One region of the Streptomyces sp. NPDC005774 genome, then DNA from elsewhere that is predicted to be linked to it. Evidence: predicted binding sites of a transcription regulator. Region 1 holds the regulator's gene; the other holds the start of a gene.
What was found. Region 1 encodes HspR, which represses chaperone genes until heat shock. Its sites were predicted from a motif close to TTGAGNNNNNNNNNCTCAA; they were not measured.

Region 1 (6,902 bases):
ACCCGCCCGCGCCGTACGGCCCGGGAGTACACGCGATCCCCGATGTCGCACAGTCGGTCAGCACCATGTGGATGCTCGTCCGTCCCGCGCCCGGCCATTGCCCGCCCCACCCCCGGTTCAGCCACTTACCGATGCGCAACTATGCGCGGCCCCACCCGGCTCCGCAACACGACTCAGCCACACAGAAGCCCCTTTTCGTCACTTTGATCACCGTATATCAACCCCCTCTCCATCCTCATCGCAACAAGATGAGGATGGTGTACGGGCACGCAATGGTGCGATTGTCGATGATCGCTCAGGGATTCCGTCGGGCACCTGATGCTGCCGCGACCACGGTGGCAGTCGCCGCATCGACGCACCAAGGGGGAAGGAGAAAAACACTGTGACCGGGTGGGACACCAACGAGTTGACCGACAGAGCAGGTCTCGCGATTCCTTCCGAGGAGGACAACAGAACGAAGAGCACCGTCGCGCCGAGCGACGCCGGGACGACCCAGGACGCGGCAAACCGTCTCCGCGTTCCACAGGATTTAAATTTCGATCAGCCGACGGACCGAGAGCGACAGGTCCTTGCACTTCTCACTGACGGACCGTCCAATCACATGATGGCCAGGCGGCTCGGCACAGCGAAACGCACCGTGAAAGCACACCTGACAAACCTGATGCGGAAACTGGGCATTCAAACGAGACTCGCAGCAGCCTTGCTCTCGAACCTGCACAGTGAAGGCATTTCTCTTGGAGAAGCGTCCTCAAGGACTATGCCCCAAGGTCCAATGGGCAGAACCGTCTTCCGTACGGCACCTTGATTCCCGTTGGCCGGACAGGCCGGCCGGGTGCCCCACCAGAGGCGCCCCCATGGAATTAAGGGGAGGGGCTACGCACAAGAAGACACGCGCGATCGCCGCTTCGGTGGTCGCCGCCGTGGCTCTGGGTGTGGCCGCACCCGCAGCGTCGGCCGTTTCTGCTCATCGGACCGTTGCCACTGCCGCGTCGTCGTACGGTGCCGCAGTATCGTCGGCCACGGTGGAGTGGAGGTGTATCCCGAGTTAGAACTCAGCTCCGAGGTCTCGGCCCGCGCGGAGGGGGAGCGGGTCGCGCAGGGGAAGCTCAGCGCGCTCAAGGATCTGCTCAAGAAGAGCAAGCCGCTGTTCCAGGCAGCCGTGAAGGCCGCGAAGAAGGGGAAGGCCGCCTTCGACAGGTGGGTCAACCGCCTTTCGAACTTCAATCCTGCGAAGTGGACCATCAAGGCGTCGCCGAACCACCTCATCACTGAGCTGATCGCCTGACTGGCCCAGCAGGTCATCTGATCGAAAAAAGCGGGGCCCCTCCCCGACTCCCGGGAGGAGCCCCGCTCCATGAGAGGAAGAACGCATGAAGAAGCCGCTCGGACAAGCAGTCGCGGACAACATGTGGGGAATGGCGGCGTTATTCGTCTGCGCTTCCTTCATTTCGTTTGTTTTCCTTCACACCGAGAGCGCGAGAACGGCCGGCTGGGTTCTCTACTGCTGCGGCTGGATACCGCCCGTGGGAATGAGCCTCTGGTGTCTGGCACGGCGAGAAAAGCTCGGCATCGGCGCTCTGTTCTCGTTCACCCTGCTCATCGTGTCCGGATTTCTCTTCTGGTTGAACCATGGCTGACCCGGCAGCCCCGTCACCTTTGGCAACCGCCCGGGACCTGACCAAAAACTTCCGCGGCCGCCGAGTACTTTCCGATGTTTCCCTGCAATTGTCTCCGCACCGGGTGACCGGATTCCTCGGGGCCAACGGGGCGGGAAAGACCACGGCCATCCGGATGATGCTCGGCCTGTTGCCGGGGGAGGGTGAAACGCTGTTCATGGGGCGCTCCCTCGCGCAGTGGCACGCTCCGGCCGAGGTGGTCGGCGCGGTTCTCGGCGGCGTCGCCGGACACCCCGAGCACTCCGTGCGGACGCGCTTGAGGATGGTGGCCGCAGGCATCGGCGTTCCGGATGAACGTGGGGGCGAGGTCCTGAGCCGGGTCGGCATGCAGGAGGCCGCCGGGCTGCGCCTCGGGCGTCTTTCCCTCGGCATGGGGCAGCGCGTGGCGATCGCGCAGGCGCTCCTCGGCGATCCCCGCGTCCTGATCCTCGACGAGCCGACCAACGGACTCGACCCTCACTCCGTGCGTTGGCTGCGTGGCTTCCTCCGGGCCTTCGCCGACGACGGCCGCGCCGTTCTGGTGTCGAGCCATCAGCTGGCCGAGATGGAGCAGTTGGCCGACGAGGTCGTCGTCCTCGCGAGAGGCCGAGTCGTCGCCGGCACGTCCATGGCAGATCTCTCCAGGATCGCTCACGGGCGAGTCGGCGTGGAGAGCCCCGCGCTGGACAGGTTGACGCAACTGGTCGAGCAGCGAGGCGGGACCCTCGTCGTCACCGGTCCCGGTACCGCCCACATCACAGGGCTGTCGCGATTCCGGGTCGGAGACCTGACGGCCGACCACTCGGTGCCGTTGCACTGGCTGGACGAGCGGGCGACCTCGTTGGAGGAGTTCCACCTGTCCGTCGCCGATCAGGAGTACGAGAGCCGATGAGTCCCCTGGTGACCGACGAGGCGGACACCGCCACCCATGATCGCGCGGTCCCGGTCGTCCCCCTGGCCGGGACCGCGCTCAAACGGGCTGTGCACTTCGAATGGCTGAGGTTGAAGGGCCCGCGCTCCACCTGGGCGGTGCTGGGGTCGCTGGCTGTTCTGGCTCTGCTCAACGGCGTGCTGCTCCCGATGGAGGCAACCGAGCCGGAGAAGGGCGGACAGCCCTTTGTCGAGGTCGCCCGGCTGGTCGGCAGTGACCTGGCCCCCTGACAGGTCTGAGCGCATTCTGCTCCTACGCGACCGTTCTCGCGTGCTGTGGATGGCTGGGCTACCGGCGGCGGGCGGCCTCGTGAGCCCGAGCGCATCGGTGGCCGCCCGGCGCCTGGCCGGCGTCGACGCGCTCCGGGGACTGGCGCTGCTGGGCATCGAGTGGCGTCGACCGAGGGAAGATCGCAGAAACCGTGAGCGCATACCGCGGCGATGCGGGCACGGTCCTCCAGGCGAATCCGGACCGATTCCCGGATGCCGTCCTCGGTGTCCTCATCATGGCCCCGGGGGTTCTTGCCGCCTTCCTTCTCGGGCTGGCCGCAGGCAAGCGGGCCCTGCTCTCGCGCGACGGCACATCCCGTTCCCAGCTGATCGGGTGCGCCACCGTCGGGCTGATCATCGGGGGACCGGGAGCACTCTTCTTCGCATCCGCCTCGCTGGGACCGCTCGGTGAGCGATGGCAGTACCTGGGGCTTGGTGTGGGGATACTGACGGCTCCCGCACTGACGTGCGCTTACGCCTGCCTGCTGCTGATCCTGCTCCGCTCGTCACGGGGAGACGGAATCCGGAAGTGGCTCGCCCCCGCAGGCCGGCCGGCGCTGACGAACCATCTGACGCAGTCCGTGATCCTGACCGTCCTCGCGACCGCGTACGGTTTCTCTCTCTACGGGCGCATGGGCACTGCCGCACTGATGGTGCTCGTGTGCGCCGTGTACGGCCTTCAACTCGCGATCAGCACGGCATGGTCGCAGCGGTTCCGGCACGGCCCCGCCGAGTGGTTGCTCCGGAGCGTCACCCTGGCGGGCCCGCCACGAAGACGTGCCGATCGGTGAGGGATCCGCGGTCTCCCGGAGGGCGGGGTGGCCGAACACCGACGGCCCTCCCGCACCACCGGCCGCAGACCGGTGGTGCGGGGGCGTGCGGAAACAGCTCTGCCGGGGAGCGCGGTGATCCGCGCTCCCCGGCAGGACGTTCCACGGCCCGGCGGCCGGGGCGGGAAGGCTACTTCAGCCCGGCCTCGTCGCACGCCTCCTTGTAGGCGGCCGTGCAGATGTCCGAGACCTTGTAGAACCCGTCGGCGACGACCGTGTCCATGATGTTCTTCTTGGTCAGGGCGACCACGGGCACGAGCTGCGCCGGAATGTCCTTGTGGGTGGGGCTGTCGACGCGGTCGCTGGTCAGCGCGTCGAACTGGATGTTCTTGCCCTGGATCCGCGCCACCGCGATCTCCGCCGCGTTGTCCGCCTCGGTCGAGTAGGACTTGTACACGCTCATGAACTGGTCGCCCAGGAGGATCCGCTGCACCCCGGCGAGTTCGGCGTCCTGGCCGGTGATCGGGGGCATCTCGGTCACCCCTGCGGCCTTCAGCGCCTTGATGACGCCGCTCGCCATGCCGTCGTTGGCGGAGTAGACCCCCACGATGTTGCCGGCGCCGATCTCGGTGATCGCCTCGGCCATGTTGGCCTCGGCGTTCTCCGGCTTCCAGTCCTTGGTGTCGTAGGTCTTGGCGATGGTCACCGCGTCCTGGAGCTCGGACAGCGCCCCCGCCTTGAACTGCTTGGCGTTCGGGTCGGTCGGCGAGCCGTTCATCATGACGATCTTGCTGGTGACCCCGCCGTCGCCGCCGAGCGCCTCCAGCAGGGAGCGGCCCTGGACCTCGCCGACCAGCTCGTTGTCGAAGGATATGTACGCGTCGATCGGGCCCTCGGCCAGCCGGTCGTAGGCGATGACGGGGATGCCCGCGTCCTTGGCCTTCTTCACGTCCTCGGCGATGGCGTGCGCGTCGACCGCGTCCAGCACGATGATGTCGACCTTGTCCTTGATCATCTGCTGCATCTGGCTCGACTGCTTGCCCGCGTCCGCATCGGCGTTGGCGTAGTCGACCTTGCCCTTGTCACTGGTGAGCTCCTCCACCTTCTTCTTGAAGATGGGGTAGTCGAACTGGTCGTACCTGGTGTTGGCCGTCTCCGGCAGCAGGAGCCCGATGGTGACATCGTTCCCCTTGGTGGGGCTCGCTCCGTCGCTGCTCCCTGTCGCGTTGAGCGCGCCGCAACCGGCGAGCATGAGGGACACGGAGGCGGCGGCGACTGATATGGCGATACGACGCATGCGAGGGCTCACTTCAGTACGTTTTTGGACGTGGGCAAACATTGCGGCCCATGTGACTGAAAAGCCAACGCTCCAGCGACCAGTGGCGTCAAGACCAACTACTTAACGAGATGAACACAGCACCGTGCGCTGAAGTCGTGTGGGCTCGGCGAAAGAATCGCACATATATCCCACACGCGCATACACGTGCTGCTCACAGCCGTGCGCGGGGCGTACACGGAGACGCCCGGGACTCCGGGTGACGGTCCGTCAGCAGCCCGTACGCAGAAGGGGCTCGGAGGTTCGTCCGAACCTCCGAGCCCCTGCCGGTACTTCACTTTTGCGCCAAACGGAACTTCTCCGTCAGGCCGCAGCCTTCTCACTGAGCTACTTCCGTCACCGCACCATCGCCCCGGACCGACGCTTTCGCGCCGTCCGACGGCGACCGGACCGGACGCGCGCCGACCGGACGCACGCACGCAGGTCGACCGAACCGGACGCCGGCAGTCAGTCGGTCTGCTGCTGGCGCTTGGGCCGCCACACCACCAGCGCACTGGTCTGCTGGACCTCCTGGTACGGCACCAGGTCCCGGCGGTACGACGCGTGCACCGCCGCCTCGCGCTGACGCATGGTCGCGGCCACGCCGTCCAGGGCACCCTCCAGCTCCGCCACCCGGACTTGGAGCGCGGCGACCTGGTCCTCCAGTTCGATGATGCGCTTGATGCCGGCCAGGTTGATGCCCTCGGTCTGCGACAGCTGCTGCACCTGACGGAGCAGCTCGATGTCACGGGCCGAGTAGCGGCGGCCCCGGCCCGCGGTGCGGTCCGGCGAGACGAGCCCCAGACGGTCGTACTGACGCAACGTCTGCGGGTGCAGCCCGGAGAGCTGGGCCGCCACCGAAATGACATAGACCGGAGTGTCCTGCGTCAGTTCGTACGGATTGCGTCGACGACCGTCCATCGCCCTCAAGCTCCCTTCGCGGCCTGGAACAACTCCGCCCGCGGATCATCGTCCGCGGTCGCCTCTCGATACGCCTCCAGTGCGTCACGAGCCTTCCCCGGCAGGTCCTTGGGAACACTCACCTCGACGGTGACCAGCAGATCACCGCGCGAGCCGTCCTTACGGACCGCTCCCTTGCCGCGGGCCCGCATGGTCCGCCCGTTGGGTGTCCCCGGGGGCAGCTTCAGCGTGACCGGCGGACCGCCGAGCGTCGGGACGCGGATCTCGCCGCCGAGCGCCGCCTCCGGGTAGGTGACCGGGACGGTGACGGTGAGGTTGTCTTCCTTGCGGCCGAACACCGGGTGGCCGCCGACGTGCACGACCACGTAGAGGTCGCCCCCCGGGCCGCCGCGCTCGCCCGGAGCGCCCTTGCCGCGCAGCCGGATCCGCTGGCCGTCACTGACCCCCGCCGGGATGCGCACCTGCATCGTCCGCGAGGACTTGGCCCGGCCGCTGCCCTTGCAGATGTCGCAGGGGTTCTCCGCGGTCAGGCCGCGGCCCTTGCAGTCGGGGCACGGGTCGGTGAGCGAGAAGCCGCCGCCGCTGCCCCGGGCGACCTGCCCGGTGCCGACGCAGGTCGGGCACACGCGCGGTGTGCCGTTCTTGTCGCCGGTGCCCGAACAGGCCTTGCAGGCCTGCTGGGAGGACATCCGCAGCGGGACCGTCGCCCCCTCGATCGCCTCGGTGAAGCTCAGGGTGACCTCGGACTCGATGTCCTGGCCGCGCCGGGGCTGGGTACGCGTGGTGCCCGTGCCGCCGCGGTTGAACAGTCCGCCGAAGACGTCACCGATCCCGCCGCCGAAGCCGCCGGCGCCGGCCTGGCCGCCGCCCTGAGTGCCGCCCTGGCCGCCCCCGAAGAGGTCACCCAGGTCGAAGTTGAACGACCCGGCACCGCCCGCGCCCGGCCCCGCACGGAAACCACCGTTGCCGAAGAGCGAGCGGGCCTCGTCGTACTCCTTGCGCTTCTTGGGGTCGCCGAGGACGTCGTTCGCCTCGGAGATC
Region 2 (6,902 bases), on a different contig from region 1:
GCACGGTGCTCCAGCCCGGCATCGACCTGCTCCAGCGCGCGGACGACTTCCCGGGGACCGCGCCGGTCCTCGTCATCACCGACGGCTGGTGCGACGTGCTGCGGGTGCGGCGCGAGCACGCCTACCTGGTCCCCCGCGGTGCGCGGCTGCCGTTCACCGCTAAGGGGTCTGTCTTCCACGTCAGTTGACCCGGAGTGTGATCAGATGGGAGGCGGGAACCCCGGTGACGCGGGTGCCCCGGACCAAGCATGGACCGGACACGCGTTCGGATATTTGGAAGGAACAGCCATGGCAGCCACGCGCTCCGCACACACCGTTTGGGAAGGCAACCTCATCAAGGGCAGCGGGGTCGTCACGTTCGACTCCTCCGGCAGCATCGGCGAGCAGCCGGTCACCTGGGCGTCGCGTGCGGAGGAGGCGAACGGCAAGACCAGCCCCGAGGAGCTGATCGCCGCCGCGCACTCCAGCTGCTACTCGATGGCCTTCTCCAACATCCTCGACAAGGCCGGCAACCCGCCGACCCGCCTGGTGACCTCCGCGGACGTCACCTTCGTGCCCGGCGAGGGCATCACCGGCATCCACCTCACCGTAGAGGGCACCGTCCCCGGCCTGGACGAGGCGGCCTTCCTCGCCGCCGCCGAGGACGCCAAGGTGAACTGCCCGGTCAGCCAGGCGCTGAAGGGCACCGAGATCACCCTGACGGCGAAGCTCTCCTGACCCGCTCGCCGCACCCGCAGGACACGCAGGACACCCGCAGGCCGCTCCGCAGGGGGCGGCCTGCGCCACGTCCGCGTCCGCCCGGAGGCCTCTGCCTCCAGGACCCCGGCCTGCGACGCCCCCGAATACACAGGGAGACGCCCGTATGACGTCACGGCCCGCCGTCTCCGCGCACCGGGGAGGCTCCGAACACGCCGCGCCCGCGACCCGTGAGGCCTACGAGGACGCCCTCCGGTCCGGCGCGGACTACGTCGAGTTCGACGTACGGCGCACGGCCGACGGAGTCTTCGTCGTCCACCATGACGCCCGCGCGGGACGCACCGGCCCGCCCCTCACCACGCTCACCCACGCCGGGCTCTGCGCGCACGCCGGGTACCCCGTTCCCGTCGTGGACGACGTCATGGAGCTGATCGCCGGAAAACTCGTCGGGCATCTCGATCTGAAGGAGACCGGTCACGAGCGGGAGCTGATCGACCGCGCGATCGCCCTGCTCGGCCGGGACGGCTTCGTCGCCACCAGTCTGGAGGACCGTTCCGTCGCCGCGATCACCGCGGCGTTCCCCGGCGTACGCACCGCGCTGTCCCTCGGCCGGGACGGCACCGGGATCCCCCGGGCCCGGCTGGCACGCACCCGGATCAGCGAACTGCTGCCCATGCGGCGGGTCCGTGCCTGCGGCGCCCACGGAATCGCGGCGCACCAGCGGCTCGCCCGTGGCGGGGCGCTGCGCGAAGCGGGCCGCAACGGGCTCTTCACCATGGTGTGGACGGTCAACGACGACGCCCCGATGCGAGACTTCCTCACCGACCGCCGGGTGGACGTACTGATCACCGACCGCCCCCGGCGTGCCGTGGAACTGCGCGCCGCGAGCGGTTGACGGGTGATCGACGAACCCTCCGGGCACACTATTGACATTGGCGCACTCAAATTTTGTGCTGGTAGTCCGGAAGGCCGGAGAGGTGTGCCCTGACGGAAGGGGACGGCGATGGGACGTGCGGTCGGAATCGATCTGGGAACCACGAACTCGGTGGTGGCCGTGCTGGAGGGCGGTGAGTCCACGGTCGTCACCAACGCGGAGGGCGCCAGGACCACCCCCTCCGTCGTGGCCTTCGCCAAGAACGGCGAGGTGCTCGTCGGGGAGGTCGCCAAGCGGCAGGCGGTGACGAACGTCGACCGCACCGCCCGCTCGGTCAAGCGTCACATGGGCGACGGACAGTGGCACTTCCCGGAACAGGGCTCCGTGGACGGCACCCGCTACCGGGCGCAGGAGCTGTCCGCCCGGGTGCTGCAGAAGCTGAAGCGGGACGCCGAGGCCTACCTCGGCGAGGACGTCACCGACGCCGTGGTCACCGTACCGGCGTACTTCGACGACACCCAGCGCCAGGCCACCAAGGAGGCCGGGGAGATCGCCGGGCTGAAGGTCCTGCGGATCATCAACGAGCCCACGGCGGCGGCCCTCGCGTACGGCCTGGACAAGGAGAGCGAGCAGACCGTCCTCGTCTTCGACCTGGGCGGCGGCACCTTCGACGTGTCGCTCCTGGAGATGGGCGACGGCGTCATCGAGGTCAAGGCGACCAACGGCGACACCCTGCTCGGCGGCGACGACTGGGACCAACGGCTCCTCGAACATCTCGCCCAGGGCTTCAAGGGCCGGTACGGCATCGACCTGACGCGGGACAAGATGGCCGTGCAACGGCTGCGGGAGGCCGCCGAGAAGGCCAAGATCGAGCTGTCCTCCTCCTCCGAGACCACCGTCAACCTGCCCTACATCACCGCCTCCGCCGACGGTCCGCTGCACCTGGACGAGAAGCTCACCCGGGCCCAGTTCCAGGAACTGACCGCCGACCTGCTGGAGCGCTGCAAGACGCCCTTCCACCAGGCCGTGAAGGACGCCGGGGTGAAACTCTCCGCGATCGACCACGTCATCCTCGTCGGTGGTTCCACCCGCATGCCCGCCGTCACCGACCTGGTCCGCGAACTCACCGGCAAGGACCCGCACAAGGGCGTCAACCCGGACGAGGTCGTCGCCGTCGGAGCGGCCCTCCAGGCGGGCGTCATCCGCGGCGACGTGAAGGACGTGCTGCTCCTCGACGTCACCCCGCTGTCCCTCGGCATCGAGACCAAGGGCGGCATCATGACCAAACTGATCGAACGCAACACGACCATCCCCACCCGGCGCTCGGAGACCTTCACCACCGCCGTCGACAACCAGCCCTCGGTCGGTATCCAGGTCTACCAGGGCGAACGTGAGATCGCGGCGTACAACAAGAAGCTCGGCGTCTTCGACCTGACCGGTCTGCCCCCGGCCCCGCGCGGCGTCCCGCAGATCGAGGTGGCCTTCGACGTCGACGCCAACGGCATCATGCACGTCTCCGCCAAGGACCTCGCCACCGGCCGGGAACAGAAGATGACCGTCACCGGCGGCTCGGCACTGCCCAAGGACGACATCGACCGCATGATGCGCGAGGCCGAGCAGTACGCAGACGAGGACCGCAAGCGCAGGGAGGCCGCCGAGACCCGTAACCAGGCCGAGCAGCTCGTCTACCAGACCGAGAACTTCATCCGGGACAACAAGGACCGGATCCCCGCCGGCACCAGGTCCGAGGTGGAGGCCGCCGTCGCCGAGCTGAAGCCCCTGCTGGAGCAGTCCGCCGACACCGCCGCCCTGCGCGCCGGCGTCGAGAAACTCGCCGCCGTCAGCCAGCGGATGGGCCAGGCGATGTACGCCCAGGCCGGTCAGGAGCCCACCGGCGACGCCGGGCAGCACACCTCACCGCAGGAGGAGGAAGGCGTCGTCGACGCGGAGATCGTCGACGACGAAGGCGACGGCCGTGCCGGGGGCCGCGGGCAGGACGGGCGCGGCGGCGCTCAGTAGCCGTCCCGGAACTCCCGCAGCAGCTTCTGCGTGTGCTCGGCGGAGGCGGCCCGCGCCGTCATGTGGTCCAGCACCTCCAGGTGCACCGAGACCTCCTTGCGGGAGTCCAGATACAGGGCACCGGTCAGGTACTCGGTGAACACCATGTCGGGCAGCTCCGGCTCGGCGAACCGGAACAGCGAGAAGGGCGCATACGTCCCCGGGTGCGGGCCGTCGGCGAACTCGGCCACCTGGAGCGTGACCCGGTCCCGCTCGGACCACTCCAGCAACTTGTCGAACTGCTCGCGCATCACCCGGCCGTCCTGGGCCACCGGGCGCCGCAGGACCGTCTCCTCCACGATCACCCACAGGTGGGGCGGATCCCGGCGCTCCAGGAGCCGCTGCCGCTCCAGCCGCAGCGACACATGCCGCTCGACGGCCTCCGGCCCCCGGTTCCCGATCGTCCCGGCCTCCAGGACGGCACGCGCGTAGTCCTCCGTCTGCAGCAGCCCCGGCACGAAGTGCGGCTCGTAGGACCGGATGACCCGGGCAGCACCCTCGAGGCTCACGTACAGGCTGAACCACTCGGGCAGCACGTCGTGGAACCGCTGCCACCAGCCAGGACGGTTCGCGTCCTCCGCGAGCCCGATGAAGGTGGCCGCCTCGCCCTGGGACACCCCGTACGCCGTCAGCAGGATCTGGATGTACGGGATCTTCAGTGCGACCTCGGCCGTCTCCATCCGCCGGACGGTCGCGGGAGCCACCCGCAGGACCCGGGCGGCCTCCTCCCGGGTGAGGCCCGCCGTCTCCCGCAGCTCCTGCAGCCGCCTGCCGAGTACCACTTGGCCCACCGTGGGTGCGGCCCGCCGTTCACTCACGCCACGTCTCCCCAACGACCCCGGACACACGATCAGTCTGCCATGCTCGCCCGACCCTCTCACGGGCGACGGCGGGGCGCCCCTGTTCCCGGGCGCCCGGGTCATGACGTCCCGGGTAATCGACCGCGACCCGCTGCGGGCGGGATCGTGGACGCACCGGGTTCCGGGCCGGCGCACTCCGGCCCGGAACCCGGTCCGGATCCGTCCCGTGATCCGGCTGCGCGCAAGGTATGCAATATCCGGCATCTCGTATGGCATGTGCAGTCATCGCGACCCAGCCCGCAAGCCGGCCCACCACCCAGCCCGCGGTGGTGACCCGCAGCCCACCACCGACCCGGCGAGACCCCGACCCCGACCCCGACGGAGGATGATTCATCATGTCCGCGACCCAGCCTGCCTCACTCGCCCGGACCTCCGGCCCGCAGTCCGTGCTGCACCGGCTCCTGGTTCTCGACGCCGTCGTGACCGGCGTCAACGCGCTCGCCTATCTCTCCCTCTCCGGCTCGCTCGGCCGCTTCCTCGGCGTCGGCTCGGGCCTGCTGTCCGGGCTCGGTGCCCTCCTCGCGGTGTACGCGGCCGCCGTGGGACTGCTGGCTTCGCGCAGGCATCCGCCGACGCTCGGGGTCCGGGCCGTCATCGAGGTCAACCTGGCCTGGGCGGTGGTGAGCTGCGCCGCCCTCGTGCTGTGGCTCGAGCCGAGCGCGGCGGGCGCGGTGTGGGCGGTTCTCCAGGCGCTCGTCGTGGCCGGCTTCGCACTGTTCCAGCACATGTCCCTGAAATCACGTCAACTCAGCCAGGATTGAAGGTATTTGGCCGTCGCCGGATCAGCCGGGAGGAGGGTCTCCACGGCCAGTTCGGCGACGGTCACGTCCATCGGCGTGTTGAAGGTGGAGATCGACGACACGAACGACAGGATCCGGCCCCCGTGCTCGATCCTCATCGGCAGCGCGAAGTACGCCACGGACGCGGACTGCTGCGACCCGTCCGCATCCCCCTGCCCCTCACCCTGCCCCTCACCCTGCCCCTCACCCGGCCCGGACTCCGGCACCGGGAACGCCGCGACCTCCTCGTACAGCGCCCGCAGCGGTGCGGAGCGGCGGAGCGCGATCTGCCGTTCCATCTGCTCCAGCAGATGACCGCGCCACTCCCGCAGATTCCGGATCCGGGGCGCGAGGCCCTGCGGGTGCAGCGTGAGCCGCACCGCGTTCAACGGCGGCACCAGCAGCGACTCCGGCACGCCGTCGAACAGCATCATGACCCCGCGGTTGGCGGCCACGACGTCGTACCTCGCGTCCACCACCAGCGCCGGATACGGTTCGTATCCGCCGATCAGCCGCTCGATGCCCTCACGCAGCGCGTCCAGCGCCGGATCGTCCAGCGGGGTCTCGGGGAACCGGGGCGCGTAACCGGCCGCCAGCAGCAGCGCGTTGCGCTCCCGCACCGGGACGTCCAGGTGCTCGGCCAGCCGCAGCACCATCTGCTCGCTGGGCCGTGAACGGCCGGTCTCGATGAAGCTGATGTGCCGGGCGGACGAGTCCGCGCGCAGCGCGAGCTCCAGCTGACTGACCCGCCGCTGCTCCCGCCAGGCCCGCAGCAGCGGACCCACGCCTTCGGCGGCGGCGGGAGCGGTACCGGGCAGGAGAGTGCTCATGCCGGGACGGTAGCCGAGAAGGCGCCGCAAGCGGGAGCCGTACCTTCCCGGCCTCCCTTCAGCCCTCCCTCCTGTTCCCTTCTGGCTTCTTGCGCAGGGTCCGGCGGCACGTCCTGTGGCACGCTGGACGGAGGGAAACCCCGACCGTCAGGGGGACAGAGGAGGAACGCAGCCCATGCCCGCCGAACCCGCCGCATCCGCCGCACCGCTGTCGCCGCAGGAGATCGAGGACCGGCTGGCCGGTCTGCCGGGCTGGTCGCTCGACGACGGCCGACTCGCCCGTTCCTACCGGCTCGGCTCCCACTTCGCGGCGACCGCGATGGTCGTGCACGTCGCCCAGGTGCAGGAGGAACTCGACCACCACTCCGACCTCACCCTCGGCTACAACACGGTGTCCGTCGCCGTCCACACGCACAGCGCGGGAGGCGCCGTCACCGCGAAGGACATTGAACTGGCGCACAGAGTAGAGGACTTGGCGCCCGGTCACGGTGCACACTGAGGCGTGTGCTCGACTACGACGAGGAAGCGGGACGGTACGACACCTCACGCGGCGGTGAGCCCCGGGCCGCGGCCGCCGCACAGGCGGTCCTGGACCTGGTCCCCCCGGGGGCGCGCGACCTGCTGGACATCGCCTGTGGCACCGGCATCGTGACCCGGCGTTTCCCCTCGGCCCGCGCGGGCCTGCGGGTGACCGGCGTCGACCTCTCCGCGTCGATGACCCGGAGAGCGGCGGCCCGTCTGCCCGGAGCCGTGGTGCGCGCCGACAGCCGGCAACTTCCGTTCGGCAACGCCCGGTTCGATGCCA

Region 2: the regulator HspR is predicted to act here: its motif matches at 1,623-1,641, upstream of dnaK (molecular chaperone DnaK).

The regions. Positions count from the first base shown of each region.
Region 1 covers NZ_JBIAIV010000056.1:20,339-27,240, forward strand. Annotated here, with positions in the region: gene ACFYQA_RS33270 (LuxR C-terminal-related transcriptional regulator) at 1-98, opposite strand, end outside; gene ACFYQA_RS33275 (helix-turn-helix transcriptional regulator) at 383-805, shown strand; gene ACFYQA_RS33280 (hypothetical protein) at 1,034-1,285, shown strand; gene ACFYQA_RS33285 (hypothetical protein) at 1,371-1,637, shown strand; gene ACFYQA_RS33290 (ABC transporter ATP-binding protein) at 1,630-2,547, shown strand; gene ACFYQA_RS33295 (hypothetical protein) at 2,544-2,816, shown strand; gene ACFYQA_RS33300 (DUF418 domain-containing protein) at 3,008-3,646, shown strand; gene ACFYQA_RS33305 (substrate-binding domain-containing protein) at 3,816-4,922, opposite strand; gene ACFYQA_RS33310 (heat shock protein transcriptional repressor HspR) at 5,409-5,861, opposite strand; gene dnaJ (molecular chaperone DnaJ) at 5,867-6,902, opposite strand, start outside.
Region 2 covers NZ_JBIAIV010000012.1:11,541-18,442, reverse strand. Annotated here, with positions in the region: gene ACFYQA_RS13850 (OsmC family peroxiredoxin) at 289-717, shown strand; gene ACFYQA_RS13845 (glycerophosphodiester phosphodiesterase family protein) at 863-1,591, shown strand; gene dnaK (molecular chaperone DnaK) at 1,700-3,589, shown strand; gene ACFYQA_RS13835 (helix-turn-helix domain-containing protein) at 3,583-4,446, opposite strand; gene ACFYQA_RS13830 (hypothetical protein) at 4,824-5,249, shown strand; gene ACFYQA_RS13825 (helix-turn-helix domain-containing protein) at 5,231-6,097, opposite strand; gene ACFYQA_RS13820 (4a-hydroxytetrahydrobiopterin dehydratase) at 6,273-6,596, shown strand; gene ACFYQA_RS13815 (class I SAM-dependent methyltransferase) at 6,602-6,902, shown strand, end outside.